Regions from separate parts of the Brevibacillus sp. BD137 genome, predicted to be linked through region 3. Evidence: riboswitches for the same ligand, from Rfam matches in the RefSeq annotation. Region 3 holds a riboswitch; each other region holds the start of a gene.
What was found. Region 3 has a riboswitch for lysine ahead of ODZ53_RS16080 (aspartate kinase). Riboswitches for the same ligand answer to the same signal wherever they lie in the genome.
Positions count from the first base shown of each region.

Region 1 (4,222 bases), on a different contig from region 3:
CCTTTGGCGAATAGGATAAGGTCTGGCGTTACGCCTGCATGCTCATAAGCAAACAGCTTTCCTGTTCTGCCCATTCCTGTCTGGATTTCGTCCATGACAAAGAGCATGCCTTCTTGTTCACAGATGGCAGCTACCTCTCGCAAGAACGCTTCTGTTAGTGGCACGACACCGCCGGAACCCAAGACTGGCTCCATAAGGACAGCAGCGGGTCTTGCCTCCTGGCAAATCGCTCGCAATCCTGCCGTGTCCTCCACATCCAGTTCATAAACAGGAAAAGCTGGCTGAGGAAAGTCTTGATAGACGTGAGCCTGCCTCGTCAGACGTACTGCTCCAAGTGTTCGCCCGTGAAAGCTGTTGCGTAAAACAACGATGCCTTCACGACCTGCTCCCTCGTTTTTCGTCCATTTATGAATCAGCTTGATCGCAGACTCTGTGGCCTCCGCACCAGAGTTGGTGAAGAACACCTTACCGCTGATGCTGTTCGCAACCAAACGCTCCGCTAATCGAATAGCCGGCTTGTTTAAAAATACATTGGAAATATGCAAGAAGCGCTCTCCCTGCTCACGCAGAGCTTGTACAATGCGCGGATGGGAATGCCCCAAAACATTTACCGCGAGTCCAGTAAACAAGTCGAGATAACTCTTCCCGTTCGTATCGTACAAGTAATTTCCTTCGCCTTTCTCTATGGCAATCGGAATTCTTTTATAAGAGGAGACAATATATTGTTCATCGAGCGAACGCCAGTCCATGTGCACTCTCTCCCTTACAGCTGACGTAGCTCCTGCTTGATCTCTGTCTTGGAACGAGTTTTTTCATCGATTTGCTTGATCACACGTGCAGGCGTTCCGGCAACTACTACGTATGGAGGTACATCTTCAATGACGACAGCACCTGCTGCAACAACAGCACCTTTTCCTACGCGTACACCTTCCAGAATGACAGCATTTGCTCCGATGACAACATCATCCTCGACAACAACTGGCTGTGCAGACGGCGGCTCGATAACGCCTGCGATAACCGATCCAGCGCCGATGTGGCAGTTTTTCCCGATGGTTCCACGTCCACCTACTACAACATTCATATCAATCATCGTACCTTCACCGATCACTGCACCGATGTTAATGGAAGCACCCATCATGATGACCGCATTGTTACCGATTGTCACTTGGTCACGGATAATTGCGCCTGGCTCAATACGCGCTTGAATCCCTTTTGTATCCAGCAATGGAATAGCGGAGTTGCGACGATCGCTTTCTACTACATAATCTTCAATTTTGTCTGCGTTAGCAGCGAGCACTGGCTCAATCTCTTTCCACTCACCAAAAACAACACCAGTCGGACCAGTAATGAAGGCTTTGGAGCTCGCACCAAAGTCGATTCCTTCCAGGTTCCCTTTCACATATACCTTCACAGGTGTTTTCTTTTCGCTTTTTTGAATAAACGCGATAATTTCGTTAGCATCCATCATGTTCATTGTTACATCCTCCTCAAAATAACAGCATGGTTAATCAAAAAAAGCAATGAGTGCATTCGCTATCTCATTGCTTTTGATACTACGTAAGCAAATCATAAATAGCGCTCCACAAAAAGATGTAAGGTCCCTTGTGACAGGATGTTCATTTTTCATGAAACACCCCAGCCTGTGCTACGTAGGGGCATAGCATAAGCTTCGGCGCTTTAGCCTTTCTTCCTTCTCCTGCCCCCTGGCAGATTGCGAAAAGGCTTACTCTTCTTCGGCGCACCTCTATTTAGAGTACATTATATTAATTTTATTTAACTCTACCAAAATCAATGAAACGTGGCAAGATGAAAAAAGTTATTGACAACGATTCTCATTTTCATTAATTTTATTTGTGAGAATGATACTCATTATCTAACTGGAGGTTTTACGTTTTATGAGCATTTTGATGGTATACGCGAGCATGACAGGGAATACACAGGAAATTGCTGAAGCAATTGCAGAAGGTATTCGTTCAACTGGTGCTGAGCTGGAGATAAAAGAAGTAATGGACGCGAATGCAAAAGAACTCGAGGCTTACGACGGAATCTTGCTTGGTGCCTACACATGGGGCGATGGCGAACTCCCAGATGAATGCCTGGATTTTTATGAGGAAATGGACGATATTGATCTCAGCGGGAAAAAGGTTGTTGCTTTTGGCTCTTGCGATTCCGCTTACGAGCATGTCGGTGCCGCTGTTGATATTTTGCTGAAAAAGGCGAGCGAGCGCGGCGCAGAAACTCCTCTGGAAGGTTTGAAAATCGAGCTTTCTCCTACAGCAAAAGAAGTGGAAACTTGCAAAGCATTCGGGGTATCGTTTGCTGAATTGCTCGGCTAATCGATGTTTCCCAAATACTCTGGCACATGCTATACTATCAATCCAACTTTTTAAGGAGGATTGATCTCATGTCACTACATACAGACGAGATTCTGTTACGGCCTCTCCACCAACAAGACGCAGCCGAGCTCCTAGAGCTTCGGCTGCGTAATCATGAATTTCTCCAACCATTTGAACCGATCCGCCCCGCTTCATTTCTGACCCTTCCAGCACAGCAAGAACTGATTTCCCAAGCACAGAATGATTTTGAACGTGGTACTGCCTATGCTTTTGGTGTATTCTCCCGGGAATCCGAAAAGATGATGGGACGTGTAGCGTTGTCGAATGTCGCACGCGGCGCATGGCAAAATGCGACGATTGGCTACTTCATGGATCAGGCCTGCAATGGTAAAGGCTATACAACACTAGCTGTAAATCTTGCCCTTCGCTTTGCTCTAACGGATGTTGGGCTACACAGGGTACAAGCGGCTGTCATGCCTCGCAACCAAGCTTCCATTCGTGTCTTGGAAAAAAACCGGTTTCGCCAGGAGGGGCTATCGTTACGCTATTTGCAAATTAACGGTGTATGGGAGGACCATCTCATCTACGCTCTTACTGCTGAGGAGTGGTCTGTGTAATCTCCTTGCTCTTTTCAATCTCGCGCAGCCGCTCCAGGATGCGCCGTTTGCGGTACAGCATCATCCCCGCTTCGGCGACATCCTTTACGGTTGAGCGATTCAAATACGCCCCGAACAAAATACCCGCAATAGGCACCATTTGAAATAACTTTTTCCACCCGAAGTTTTCTGTGTACGTAACCACGACTTCACGCCATCCCTGCAATTGTGCCATTACCTCTCTCTGCGCACTTGGTTCATCAAAGCGGGAGAGCTCAGCAAGTATCGCTTTTTTCCCTACGATGTCTGATGAAGCAAATTGCAAGCATTTGACGACAAACAGCCTCTCCCTCTTCTCTTCCGGTCGATAGCCATAGGCAAGCGCCATCTCTTGTAATACTTTTAGAGATGTCCCCATCAATAGCGGGATATCGATCGCAAGGGTAAAAATCCCCCCGAAGCCAGTCGTCGCACCTTGTACTGTGGCAAAATTCGCACGTGAATCCTTCAGCTCCATTGCGACATCATTCATGGTTGTAAGCGGTACAGTAGCAATCTCCTCCTTGCCAATTACAGAAGTACCGTATCCCTCTAACCGCTTGCCAAACCGTTTGTATATCCCTTCATCCTGCACCAAATAAGTCCCACCTGTCTCGAGAAAGGCTGCCATTTCATCTACGGCTTTTCCCAGCTTCTCCTGAACAAATGCAGGCGTAATCCGATCCAAGAGAACAAAAGGAAGTCTGCCAAGCTTTTCCCAGAACCACAAGTCGTTCTGGTCCTTCTCCCAGTCCTCCACTTCGCGTAAGGCCGTAACCAATGTCTCCCTAGACTCTTTCAACCCCAACAACCTCCCTGCCTGCTCACTCAGATTCTCCTCGCTTCCACTGACATTGGTTGCGCAAGATGGACTTGATATAGTCCTGCAACTCTTCTGGCGTGGCGTGGCAGACGAATTCTTTTATATTTCTTACGATCCCCAGCTTCAAATGTTTCACTTGCTCTCCTTCGATCCGAAAGCCGAACTTTTCCAAGATTACCTTCTGTTCATTTGTCACAGAACTTCCTCCCCTTGTAGTCGAAAACCCCCATGCCAAAATGCAAGGGGGTTTTCCTATCTACTATTTCACTTCAATTGTAAGCGTCAATGTTTCATTACGCTCATTTACATCGTTTTTCTTCGTGTACTTTCTTTTGGAGTTGATAACCGTGCAGGTCTTATTGCTGAGCGTATTCGTTACCTTGATCTTGTATTCCCCGGGCTTATCCGTATCGATATACCTGTTCAAA
Region 1 covers NZ_JAOTNO010000001.1:520,233-524,454, forward strand. Annotated here, with positions in the region: gene ODZ53_RS02785 (aspartate aminotransferase family protein) at 1-749, opposite strand, end outside; gene dapD (2,3,4,5-tetrahydropyridine-2,6-dicarboxylate N-acetyltransferase) at 764-1,474, opposite strand; lysine riboswitch at 1,566-1,755, opposite strand; gene ODZ53_RS02795 (flavodoxin) at 1,896-2,336, shown strand; gene ODZ53_RS02800 (GNAT family N-acetyltransferase) at 2,405-2,953, shown strand; gene ODZ53_RS02805 (EcsC family protein) at 2,928-3,782, opposite strand; gene ODZ53_RS02810 (hypothetical protein) at 3,796-3,990, opposite strand; gene ODZ53_RS02815 (hypothetical protein) at 4,054-4,222, opposite strand, start outside.
Region 1: it holds a riboswitch for lysine, as region 3 does, so the genes downstream of both, dapD (2,3,4,5-tetrahydropyridine-2,6-dicarboxylate N-acetyltransferase) here and ODZ53_RS16080 (aspartate kinase) in region 3, are expected to answer to the same signal.

Region 2 (4,222 bases), on a different contig from region 3:
ATGACTAGTATGAGTTGTGAGAACGGAAGGAAACGGATCTCAGTTGCTTCTTTTCTATACTATCGGCTATTGTGGGGCGGTTTTTAATAGGTTGGCAAACATGAAAAAGGACTCCCGTTTAGATCACGGGAATCCGAAATTTTTCTTCGATTATTTCGTGTGTTCATCCATGCTGAAGTCAACTTGTTCAAGAGGGACGACCTTGGTCTTCTGGCTGATTTTATAAGCGAGCCAAATGAGTAAGAAGAGTGGCAGGCCAATGTAAGAGACCAGGACGCCATACCAGTCAACCGTTCCCCCGATGAATGCGGAGTAGTTTTGCCCAAAAATAACGATACAGCAAATGATGAAGGCAAAAATCGGTCCAAACGGGAACCACTTTGCCCGATAAGGCAATTCGCTTAAGTCTCGGCCCTGAGCGATAAACGCTTTGCGGAAGCGGTAGTGACTAATGGCAATTCCCAGCCAAGCGATGAAGCCTGACATACCGGACGCATTCAAAAGCCATACGTACACTTCGCCATCCCCAAACAGAGAGGACAGAAAAGCAAGGGCGCCGATGAGCGCAGTCAAGATCAAGGCATTGATTGGTACACCGTTACTTGTTACTTTTGCGAACCATTTTGGTGCTTTTCCTTCCTTCGCCAAGTTCCACAGCATGCGTGTAGAGGCGTACATGCCAGAGTTACCAGCAGACAATACAGACGTGAGAATAACCGCGTTCATGACGGATGCAGCAAAAGCGAATCCGGCATTTTCAAATACAATTGTAAACGGACTGATCGCAATATCCGTAAGGTCGCCACTGATCAGATTTGGATTATCGTATGGAACCAACAACCCGATGATCAAAATAGCGAGGATGTAGAAGAGCAGGATGCGCCAAAAAATTTGACGGATGGCCTTCGGAATATTGCGGGCAGGGTCTTCGCTCTCCCCAGCTGCTACACCAACCAGCTCTGTTCCTTGGAAAGAGAATCCGGCAATCATAAAGACACCGAGCAGGGCCATGAAGCCGCCATTGAATGACGCGTCGCCTTTGGTGAAGTTTTGGAAGCCAACTGCTTGACCACCCATAATGCCAAAAATCATCAACACACCGACAATAATAAAGATGATAACCGTTACTACTTTAATCAAGGCGAACCAATATTCAGATTCTCCATAGGCTTTCACAGACAGGAGATTCAAGGCAAACAGCAATCCGAGGAACAAAGCGCTCCATACTATCGCTGGGGTATCCGGGAACCAATATTTCATAATGAGTGCGGAAGCTGACAGCTCAACGGCAATGGTAATCGCCCAGTTGTACCAGTAGTTCCAACCGAGAGCAAAGCCGAGAGATGGATCGACGAACCGTGTGGCATACGTCGAAAACGAACCGGAAACAGGCATAAAAGCCGCCATTTCCCCCAAGCTGGTCATTAAAAAGTAAACCATGATACTAATAGCGAGATAGGCGACTAAAGCTCCACCTGGTCCGGCGGAATGAATCGAGCCTCCACTCGCGAGAAACAATCCCGTCCCAATCGAGCCGCCGATGGCGATCATCGTCAGGTGTCGGGCTTTCAAACCACGTTGCAATTGATTTTGTGACATAAGCTGCTTGCACGACCTTTCTTGAATTTTGAGAAGGAAGGTCGGAAATTAAAAAACCGCCATAGCCAAAAAATGGCATAGGGCGGTATCATCCAATCCCCACCAAGCCTTCACTGAAGATAGCTCACCACGTTTGCTTGGCATGCAAACGTGACAGTTCTGCCCCTTTCGAGTACAGCCCCAACCCAATCGCACAGAGACGCGATATGAGCTTCGGCGGATTTTCCTTACCTGGAGTCATTGATTTTCTCTGAATCTCGTACAGGATGATATAAAAGCCGCGACCTCTATCCTCACCGTGAAAGATGAGGATAACATGTATGAAATTATGTGATTCATCAAATATAAAGGATTGTTCGGGATTAATCAATGTGAAATTTTGTTATTCGAATGAGCGTCTGGCAGGCCAAGAGCCTTGCAGCTTGCGAACTTGGACGATTTGTCCCGTATGAAACGCATCATGCAAGACAAGACTCATTACGTTTTGGTAAATGGGTGTATAGGTAGCCATCTGGTTTAACTCTTCATCCGTCAGCAAGGAAAGCTGTTCATGAATGTGGCGGTGGACGCTTTCCATTCGCAAGAGGGTAGCTTGCCAAGCGTCTTCGTCAGCGGGACCGCCGGATGGGGTGAAGGTATCATCGTTCGTCTCCGCGGAGCCAGGGAATTCGGTGCCCAAAAGACGATGCAACAGGCGTTCTTTGTAATAAAGAAGGTGGCTGACGTTTTCCCAGATGGTGTTGGCTGCTTCTCCCACAGGGCGCCAGCTAGCCTCCGCTGCTGATATCCCGGAAAGCACTTCTTTTAGGGGTGGATACCAGTCTTCCTTGTCATACGCACATTCCCATCCGTGCAAAAGCAATTCCTTCCGATTCATACGCTTCCTCCTCGTCTGTGAAACAGATTGATGAAACGCTATAATAGCAATAAGAAATGAGGGTGTAACTAGTTAATTGAGTTACGGTAGTTACGAATAAAGATTACCATATCCTGTATGGTCATACAAGAGAGAAAAATGAAGGGTTTCGTCAGGGAGAGTGGATGACATGGACTGGCTTTGTATCGATTTTTTAAATAGTGATTGGCGGGATTGGCGCGGTTCTGGTCGTTGGGAAAATCGCCTAGAGAACCAGGAATGGCTGTCATCCTTTTTGCAAACATACAACCTAACCGCTCCGCTGCCGATGAATGAGGCGTATGCCGCGTCTCTTTTGCAATTGCGGGAGCGTTTGAGACGTATGCTGGAAGCCGTTGTCCGTGGAGACCGATTCCAAGAGGAGGACCTTGCGGAATTGAACAAAGTGTTGGCTCTCGCCCCTTTTCATACACAGGTGTTGTATGTAGATGAGGAGGGCGGCTACAGGCAAAAGCAATCCAGTCAAGCAGAGGGCTGGCCCCTCGTCATGGCACAAATTGCGGCTTCTTTCGCCGAGCTGCTTGCCCCGCAGCATCTGGAGCGAATCAAAATATGTGACAACGAGGATTGCCGCTGGGTGTTTTATGATGAAAGCCGCAACCGGGTGCGCCGCTGGTGCGATGACAAAATGTGCGGAAACCTGATGAAGGTACGCCGTTTTCGTGAGCGGAAAAAGGAGAAAGGGTGATGCCGCATAGGCTCACCCTTTTTATCTGTTCGTTATGAAGCTGGGGTCAATTGGATCAGCTGAGGGTAGATGGTCGAGCCTGCTGCTACGACGCCTGTGCTTTTCCAGCAAAAATCGTTCCCCTGTGTATCCGTAATTTTGCCTCCGGCTTCCTGGACCAAAAGAGCACCAGCCAGCCAATCATACACCCCTTCACCGTATTCCCAGTAACCGTCGAGTCGTCCGCACGCCACATAGGCCAGATGGAGTGATACCGCGCCTTGCATGCGGATGGCAAAAGCTTCTGGCATCACTCGCGTCAAGGAATTTGCTGTATACTTTCCGACCAAGAGGTTCATCGGCTCGGAGGAAGCAAAGAGCGTCCCTAGAATGCACTCACTCAGCAGCGATTTGGATGAGATACTAATTTTTTGTCCGTTTAAAAAAGCTCCACGCCCGTCAATTGCTGTAAACAGTTCATCACGGCATGGATCATAGACAAAAGAAACAACCGTGCGTCCTCCGTCAATCAGGCAGAGGGAAGTAGCCCACATCGGCATTTTTTGTAGAAAGTGAACGGCTCCATCGATTGCATCTATCACCCAATAAGGACTTGTGAATTCAGGCTTTTCCTGTGCACCCAGATCGAATTCGGCGTCAGAGAATTGATAGGTGGGGAACCGCTCGGATAATGAGCGCTTTAATCGAGCTTCAACCACGGGATTCACCTCTTCAAAGCGTTTAGCCATTGCTTCCTTGCTGTGGCAGGGCGCACCTTTTTCAAATTCCACTAGCAGCTCCATTCCAGCACTTCTTACCAGTTCCTCGCAAAATCGCACATCTTGTATATTCATGACATCTTCCATCCCTTCTCTTTCTGGTGAAAATTGAGTAGTGTGCTTGAATACTACTATGTAAAAATCAGTTCGTCAACACCACGAAATGTCGAGATTTACAATTTATGCACATGTGCAGCGTGTTTGAGACATAATAAGTAGCATCATACATAGGGGCGGAAACGAGGTGGGTAGGATGAGTCA
Region 2 covers NZ_JAOTNO010000004.1:45,387-49,608, forward strand. Annotated here, with positions in the region: gene ODZ53_RS10210 (amino acid permease) at 151-1,599, opposite strand; lysine riboswitch at 1,712-1,897, opposite strand; gene ODZ53_RS10215 (DinB family protein) at 1,982-2,476, opposite strand; gene ODZ53_RS10220 (CGNR zinc finger domain-containing protein) at 2,646-3,203, shown strand; gene ODZ53_RS10225 (inositol monophosphatase family protein) at 3,236-4,036, opposite strand; gene ODZ53_RS10230 (alpha/beta fold hydrolase) at 4,215-4,222, shown strand, end outside.
Region 2: it holds a riboswitch for lysine, as region 3 does, so the genes downstream of both, ODZ53_RS10210 (amino acid permease) here and ODZ53_RS16080 (aspartate kinase) in region 3, are expected to answer to the same signal.

Region 3 (4,222 bases):
TTCTATTACAATCAAGGGGTCCAAGACAGTCGCAAGCTGCTGATGGAACGGATGAGTTCCTTAGAAGATGAACTGTATGTATTGGAAAAGCCAATCCAAAAGAACAAATAGATGCCATTCAGATATAGAGCAAAGAGGAGGGAGCAGCCATGAACAGCTCCTTAAAAGATAAACTGGCCGTCCTGCCAGATAAACCAGGCTGCTACCTGATGAAAAATGCGAGCGGGGAAATCATTTACGTCGGAAAAGCCAAGGTGCTGAAAAACCGCGTCCGCTCGTATTTTACAGGCAGTCATAACGGGAAGACGCAGCTGTTGGTCAGTGAGATCGTGGACTTTGAGTACATTGTGGTATCCTCAGCGATTGAGGCTCTTATCCTCGAGTGCAACCTGATCAAGGAGCACGACCCGCGCTACAATGTCATGCTCCGCGATGACAAGACGTATCCATACATCAAAATTACGAATGAGGCGCAGCCACGCCTGGAGATTACCCGTAAGGTATTAAAAGATAAAGCTAAGTATTTCGGGCCCTATCCGAATGCCGGAGATGCCTCCGAGGTGAAGAAGCTGCTGGATCGCCTCTATCCGTTGCGAAAATGTCGCAATATGCCCAAGCAGGTTTGTCTTTACTACCATTTGGGACAATGTCTTGCGCCCTGTGTGTACGAGGTATCGGCAGAGGAAAACCAGCGTTTGGTGGATGAAATCAGCCAGTTCCTCGATGGTGGCCATGAGGAAATGAAGCAAACCCTCACCGAAAAAATGCTGCAAGCCGCAGAAAACATGGAGTTTGAACGAGCCAAGGAATATCGCGATCAGATCAAGAGCATCGAAGCCGTAATGGAGAAGCAGAAGATCACGTTTACCGATACGATAGACCGTGACATTATCGGGTTTGCTGTGGAAAAAGGCTGGATGTGCATCCAGGTGTTTTATATGCGAAAAGGGAAGATGATCGAGCGTCAGACGACTTCCTTTCCATACTATGGAAGCGAAATCGAGGACTTCATGTCTTATGTGAGCCAGTTCTACTACGACAAGCAAAATGCGCTGCCAAAAGAAATACTGCTCCCGCAAGAGAGTGAACCGGAGCTTTTGGCTGAGTGGTTGGGCATCAAAGTCCATGCTCCGAAAAGAGGCAAAAAGCATGAACTCGTGAAGATGGCTACCGAGAACGCCCGTATTGCTTTGCAGGAGAAGTTCGCGCTGATGTCCAAGGACGATGCTCGTACGGTCCAAGCAGTACACAATCTCGGTCACATTTTAGGGATTCCGGTTCCTCATCGAATTGAAGCGTTTGACAACTCCAACATTCAGGGAACAGAGCCAGTGTCTGCGATGATTGTGTTTACAGACGGTCGCCCTGACAAAAAGGAATACCGCAAATTCAAGATCAAAACCGTAGAGGGACCAGATGATTACGGCTCCATGCGCGAAGTCGTTCGCCGTCGTTACTCTCGTCTGCTGAAAGAAAACCAGCCAATGCCCGACCTGATTGTAATCGATGGTGGTAAAGGCCAAATCAGTGCGGCTATGGACGTCTTGGAAAACGAGCTGGGTCTCTATATTCCCGTCTGTGGTCTGGCGAAGGATGAGAAGCACCGCACTGCTCAACTCATGTATGGAGATCCGCCAGAGCCTGTGAATCTTAGACGTGACAGCTATGAGTTTTATTTGTTGCAGCGCATCCAGGATGAAGTCCACCGTTTTGTTATTACGTTCCATAGACAATCCCGGACGAAAACGATGCTTTCCTCGCAGTTGGATGAGATCCCGGGTATTGGTGAAAAGCGGCGCAAGCTGTTGTTCTCTCATTTTGGCTCGTTGAAAAAAATGCGCGAGGCGACCGTTGAAGACTTCCGCCAATTGGGAATCGGCGACAAGCTGGCAAAAGAAATTATCGGGCATCTGCGTAAGCTGGACACATAGCCAGTGTGACTTTTGGAACTACCTTTAAAAAGGAATTGATCCATTTTTAGACTCATGATATAATCCGATTCAAACAGAATAGTTAGCCTCACTTCCATTATGGAGTGAGGTAGAGGCGCGAAAACCAAGAGTACCACCCTGAGATCGGGTATCTGTGAAGGGGACGGGAAAGGGGAATTCGCCGAAGTGTGGGGGGAAACCCGCTTTTCTCCATGCTGGGTCTGCGTTGAACAAATGCAGGACTGTCATCTGCACAATGACCAATTGTCAGATGGAGAGCTATCTCACGGTGTGTCAATGTGAGTTTTGATGGTGATAACTGTCAATCTTCGTTGTCCGCGTGTATTGGGAGGGAGGAACCGGTATGTCGAAACAGTAGGCAGCGGCAGGTCTTATTCCTTGTCGGTGCCTTTTTTGTAAAATAAAAATGCAAGACTTTTCCTTATAGAGAGAATAGTGAAAAACCATACGATAAGAGATAAATACCAATATTGGATATGAGAAAAAGGGAGAGAAGCCGCATGGGGTTGATCGTGCAGAAATACGGAGGCACCTCTGTAGGTACCATTGAGCGAATTTTACGAGTTGCGGATCGAATTATCAGCTATAAAGAGGAAGGGCATGATGTGGTAGTTGTTGTTTCTGCAATGGGCAAATCTACTGACGTGTTGGTAGACATGGCCAAGCAGATTAGCGCATACCCATCTGAGCGTGAAATGGATATGCTGCTGACCACGGGGGAGCAGGTATCGATCGCGCTTTTGTCGATGGCCTTGCATACAAAAGGCTACGATGCCATTTCTCTTACGGGCTGGCAAGCTGGAATCACCACAGAGGCGATTCACGGAAGAGCACGGATCAAGCAGATTGATCCAGAGCGGATTCAATCCGAACTCGGTCGTGGTCGTGTGGTGATCGTGGCAGGATTCCAAGGGATCAGTGACGAAGGGGAAATTACGACGCTCGGCCGCGGTGGATCGGATACATCTGCGGTTACACTCGCAGCCAGCTTGAACGCTGAGAAATGCGAAATCTTTACCGACGTGTCTGGGGTGTATACAGCTGATCCGCGAATGGTTCCAGCTGCGAGCAAGCTGGATACGATCTCGTATGATGAGATGCTGGAGCTGGCGAACCTCGGTGCAGGGGTTCTTCATCCTAGGTCAGTTGAGGCTGCGAAAAAATACAAGGTAAGGCTGGTCGTCCGCTCTAGCTTTACTGCCGAAGATGGTACGTACGTTGAGGAGGTTGCCAACATGGAAACAGGAAGAGTAGTAAGTGGAGTTGCACACGATGAAGATGTAGCCAAAATCACGGTTGTCGGCATGCCTGCCAAGGTCGGGACGCTCTCCCGTCTGTTCAATACGCTGGCGGACAATCAGGTGAACGTCGATATTATTATCCAAAGCTCTTATGATGCTACTGTTACAAATATTTCTTTCACAGTTGCAGCGGATGATCTGAAAAAAGCACTGGATACACTGGACAGAAACAAAGACGAGCTTGGCTTTGAAAAAGTCGATTTCGAGGAAAGCTTGACCAAAGTATCCATTGTCGGGTCTGGAATGATCAACAATCCAGGGGTAGCTGCCGAAATGTTCCGCGTTCTGGCAGAAAAAGAAATTTCTATTAAAATGGTATCAACTTCTGATATCAAGGTTTCTTGCGTCATTCCAGCAGCTTTGACAGAGCTGGCTGTTCGCAGTCTTCATTCGGCCTATGGTCTGGATGTTGAGGAAACCGCGGTTGTGCACGGAGTATAAAAAGATAGATGCTCCCTCTCCCTTCTTATAGGTAGAGGGGGCTTTTTGTTCATGACGCCACTTGTACAGAGATGCGTATGTCTGAAGGGCTTTCTAATTCGATTTTGCTGAACGCTTCTTTTTCTTTCCACTGCTCAATCATACCTGCGATGATCCCGGCTTCAAAGGAAAGACTGCATCCTAGTCTTTCTATAGACTGATAGCTAAAAATGGAATGATTGAGTGAATAGACGATCGTTTGCTCGTTCTCCTCGAGGACGTCTAGCTGACCTAATCCAAGTCGAATAAAAGGCATAATCGGGCCTGTTGCAGATTGAATGGGGATTTGGCGGCCCATATTTTTTCCTATCCAATAGAGAATATGGTTTTCACTATCGCCTAGCAGGGTGCTAGTAAGCGTTTCGCGTAGAAGATGATAGCCAAGATAGGGCATATTTATTCTCTCTGCATAGGGAATGGTCTCTGGCGGCAACAGTGCTGCAAGCTGATCCTTCTCTTTCATATGTGCTTCCCTCCTGTCTTTACTAG
Region 3 covers NZ_JAOTNO010000006.1:260,812-265,033, reverse strand. Annotated here, with positions in the region: gene ODZ53_RS16090 (DUF2164 domain-containing protein) at 1-111, shown strand, start outside; gene uvrC (excinuclease ABC subunit UvrC) at 150-1,931, shown strand; lysine riboswitch at 2,034-2,221, shown strand; gene ODZ53_RS16080 (aspartate kinase) at 2,453-3,694, shown strand; gene ODZ53_RS16075 (YslB family protein) at 3,744-4,196, opposite strand.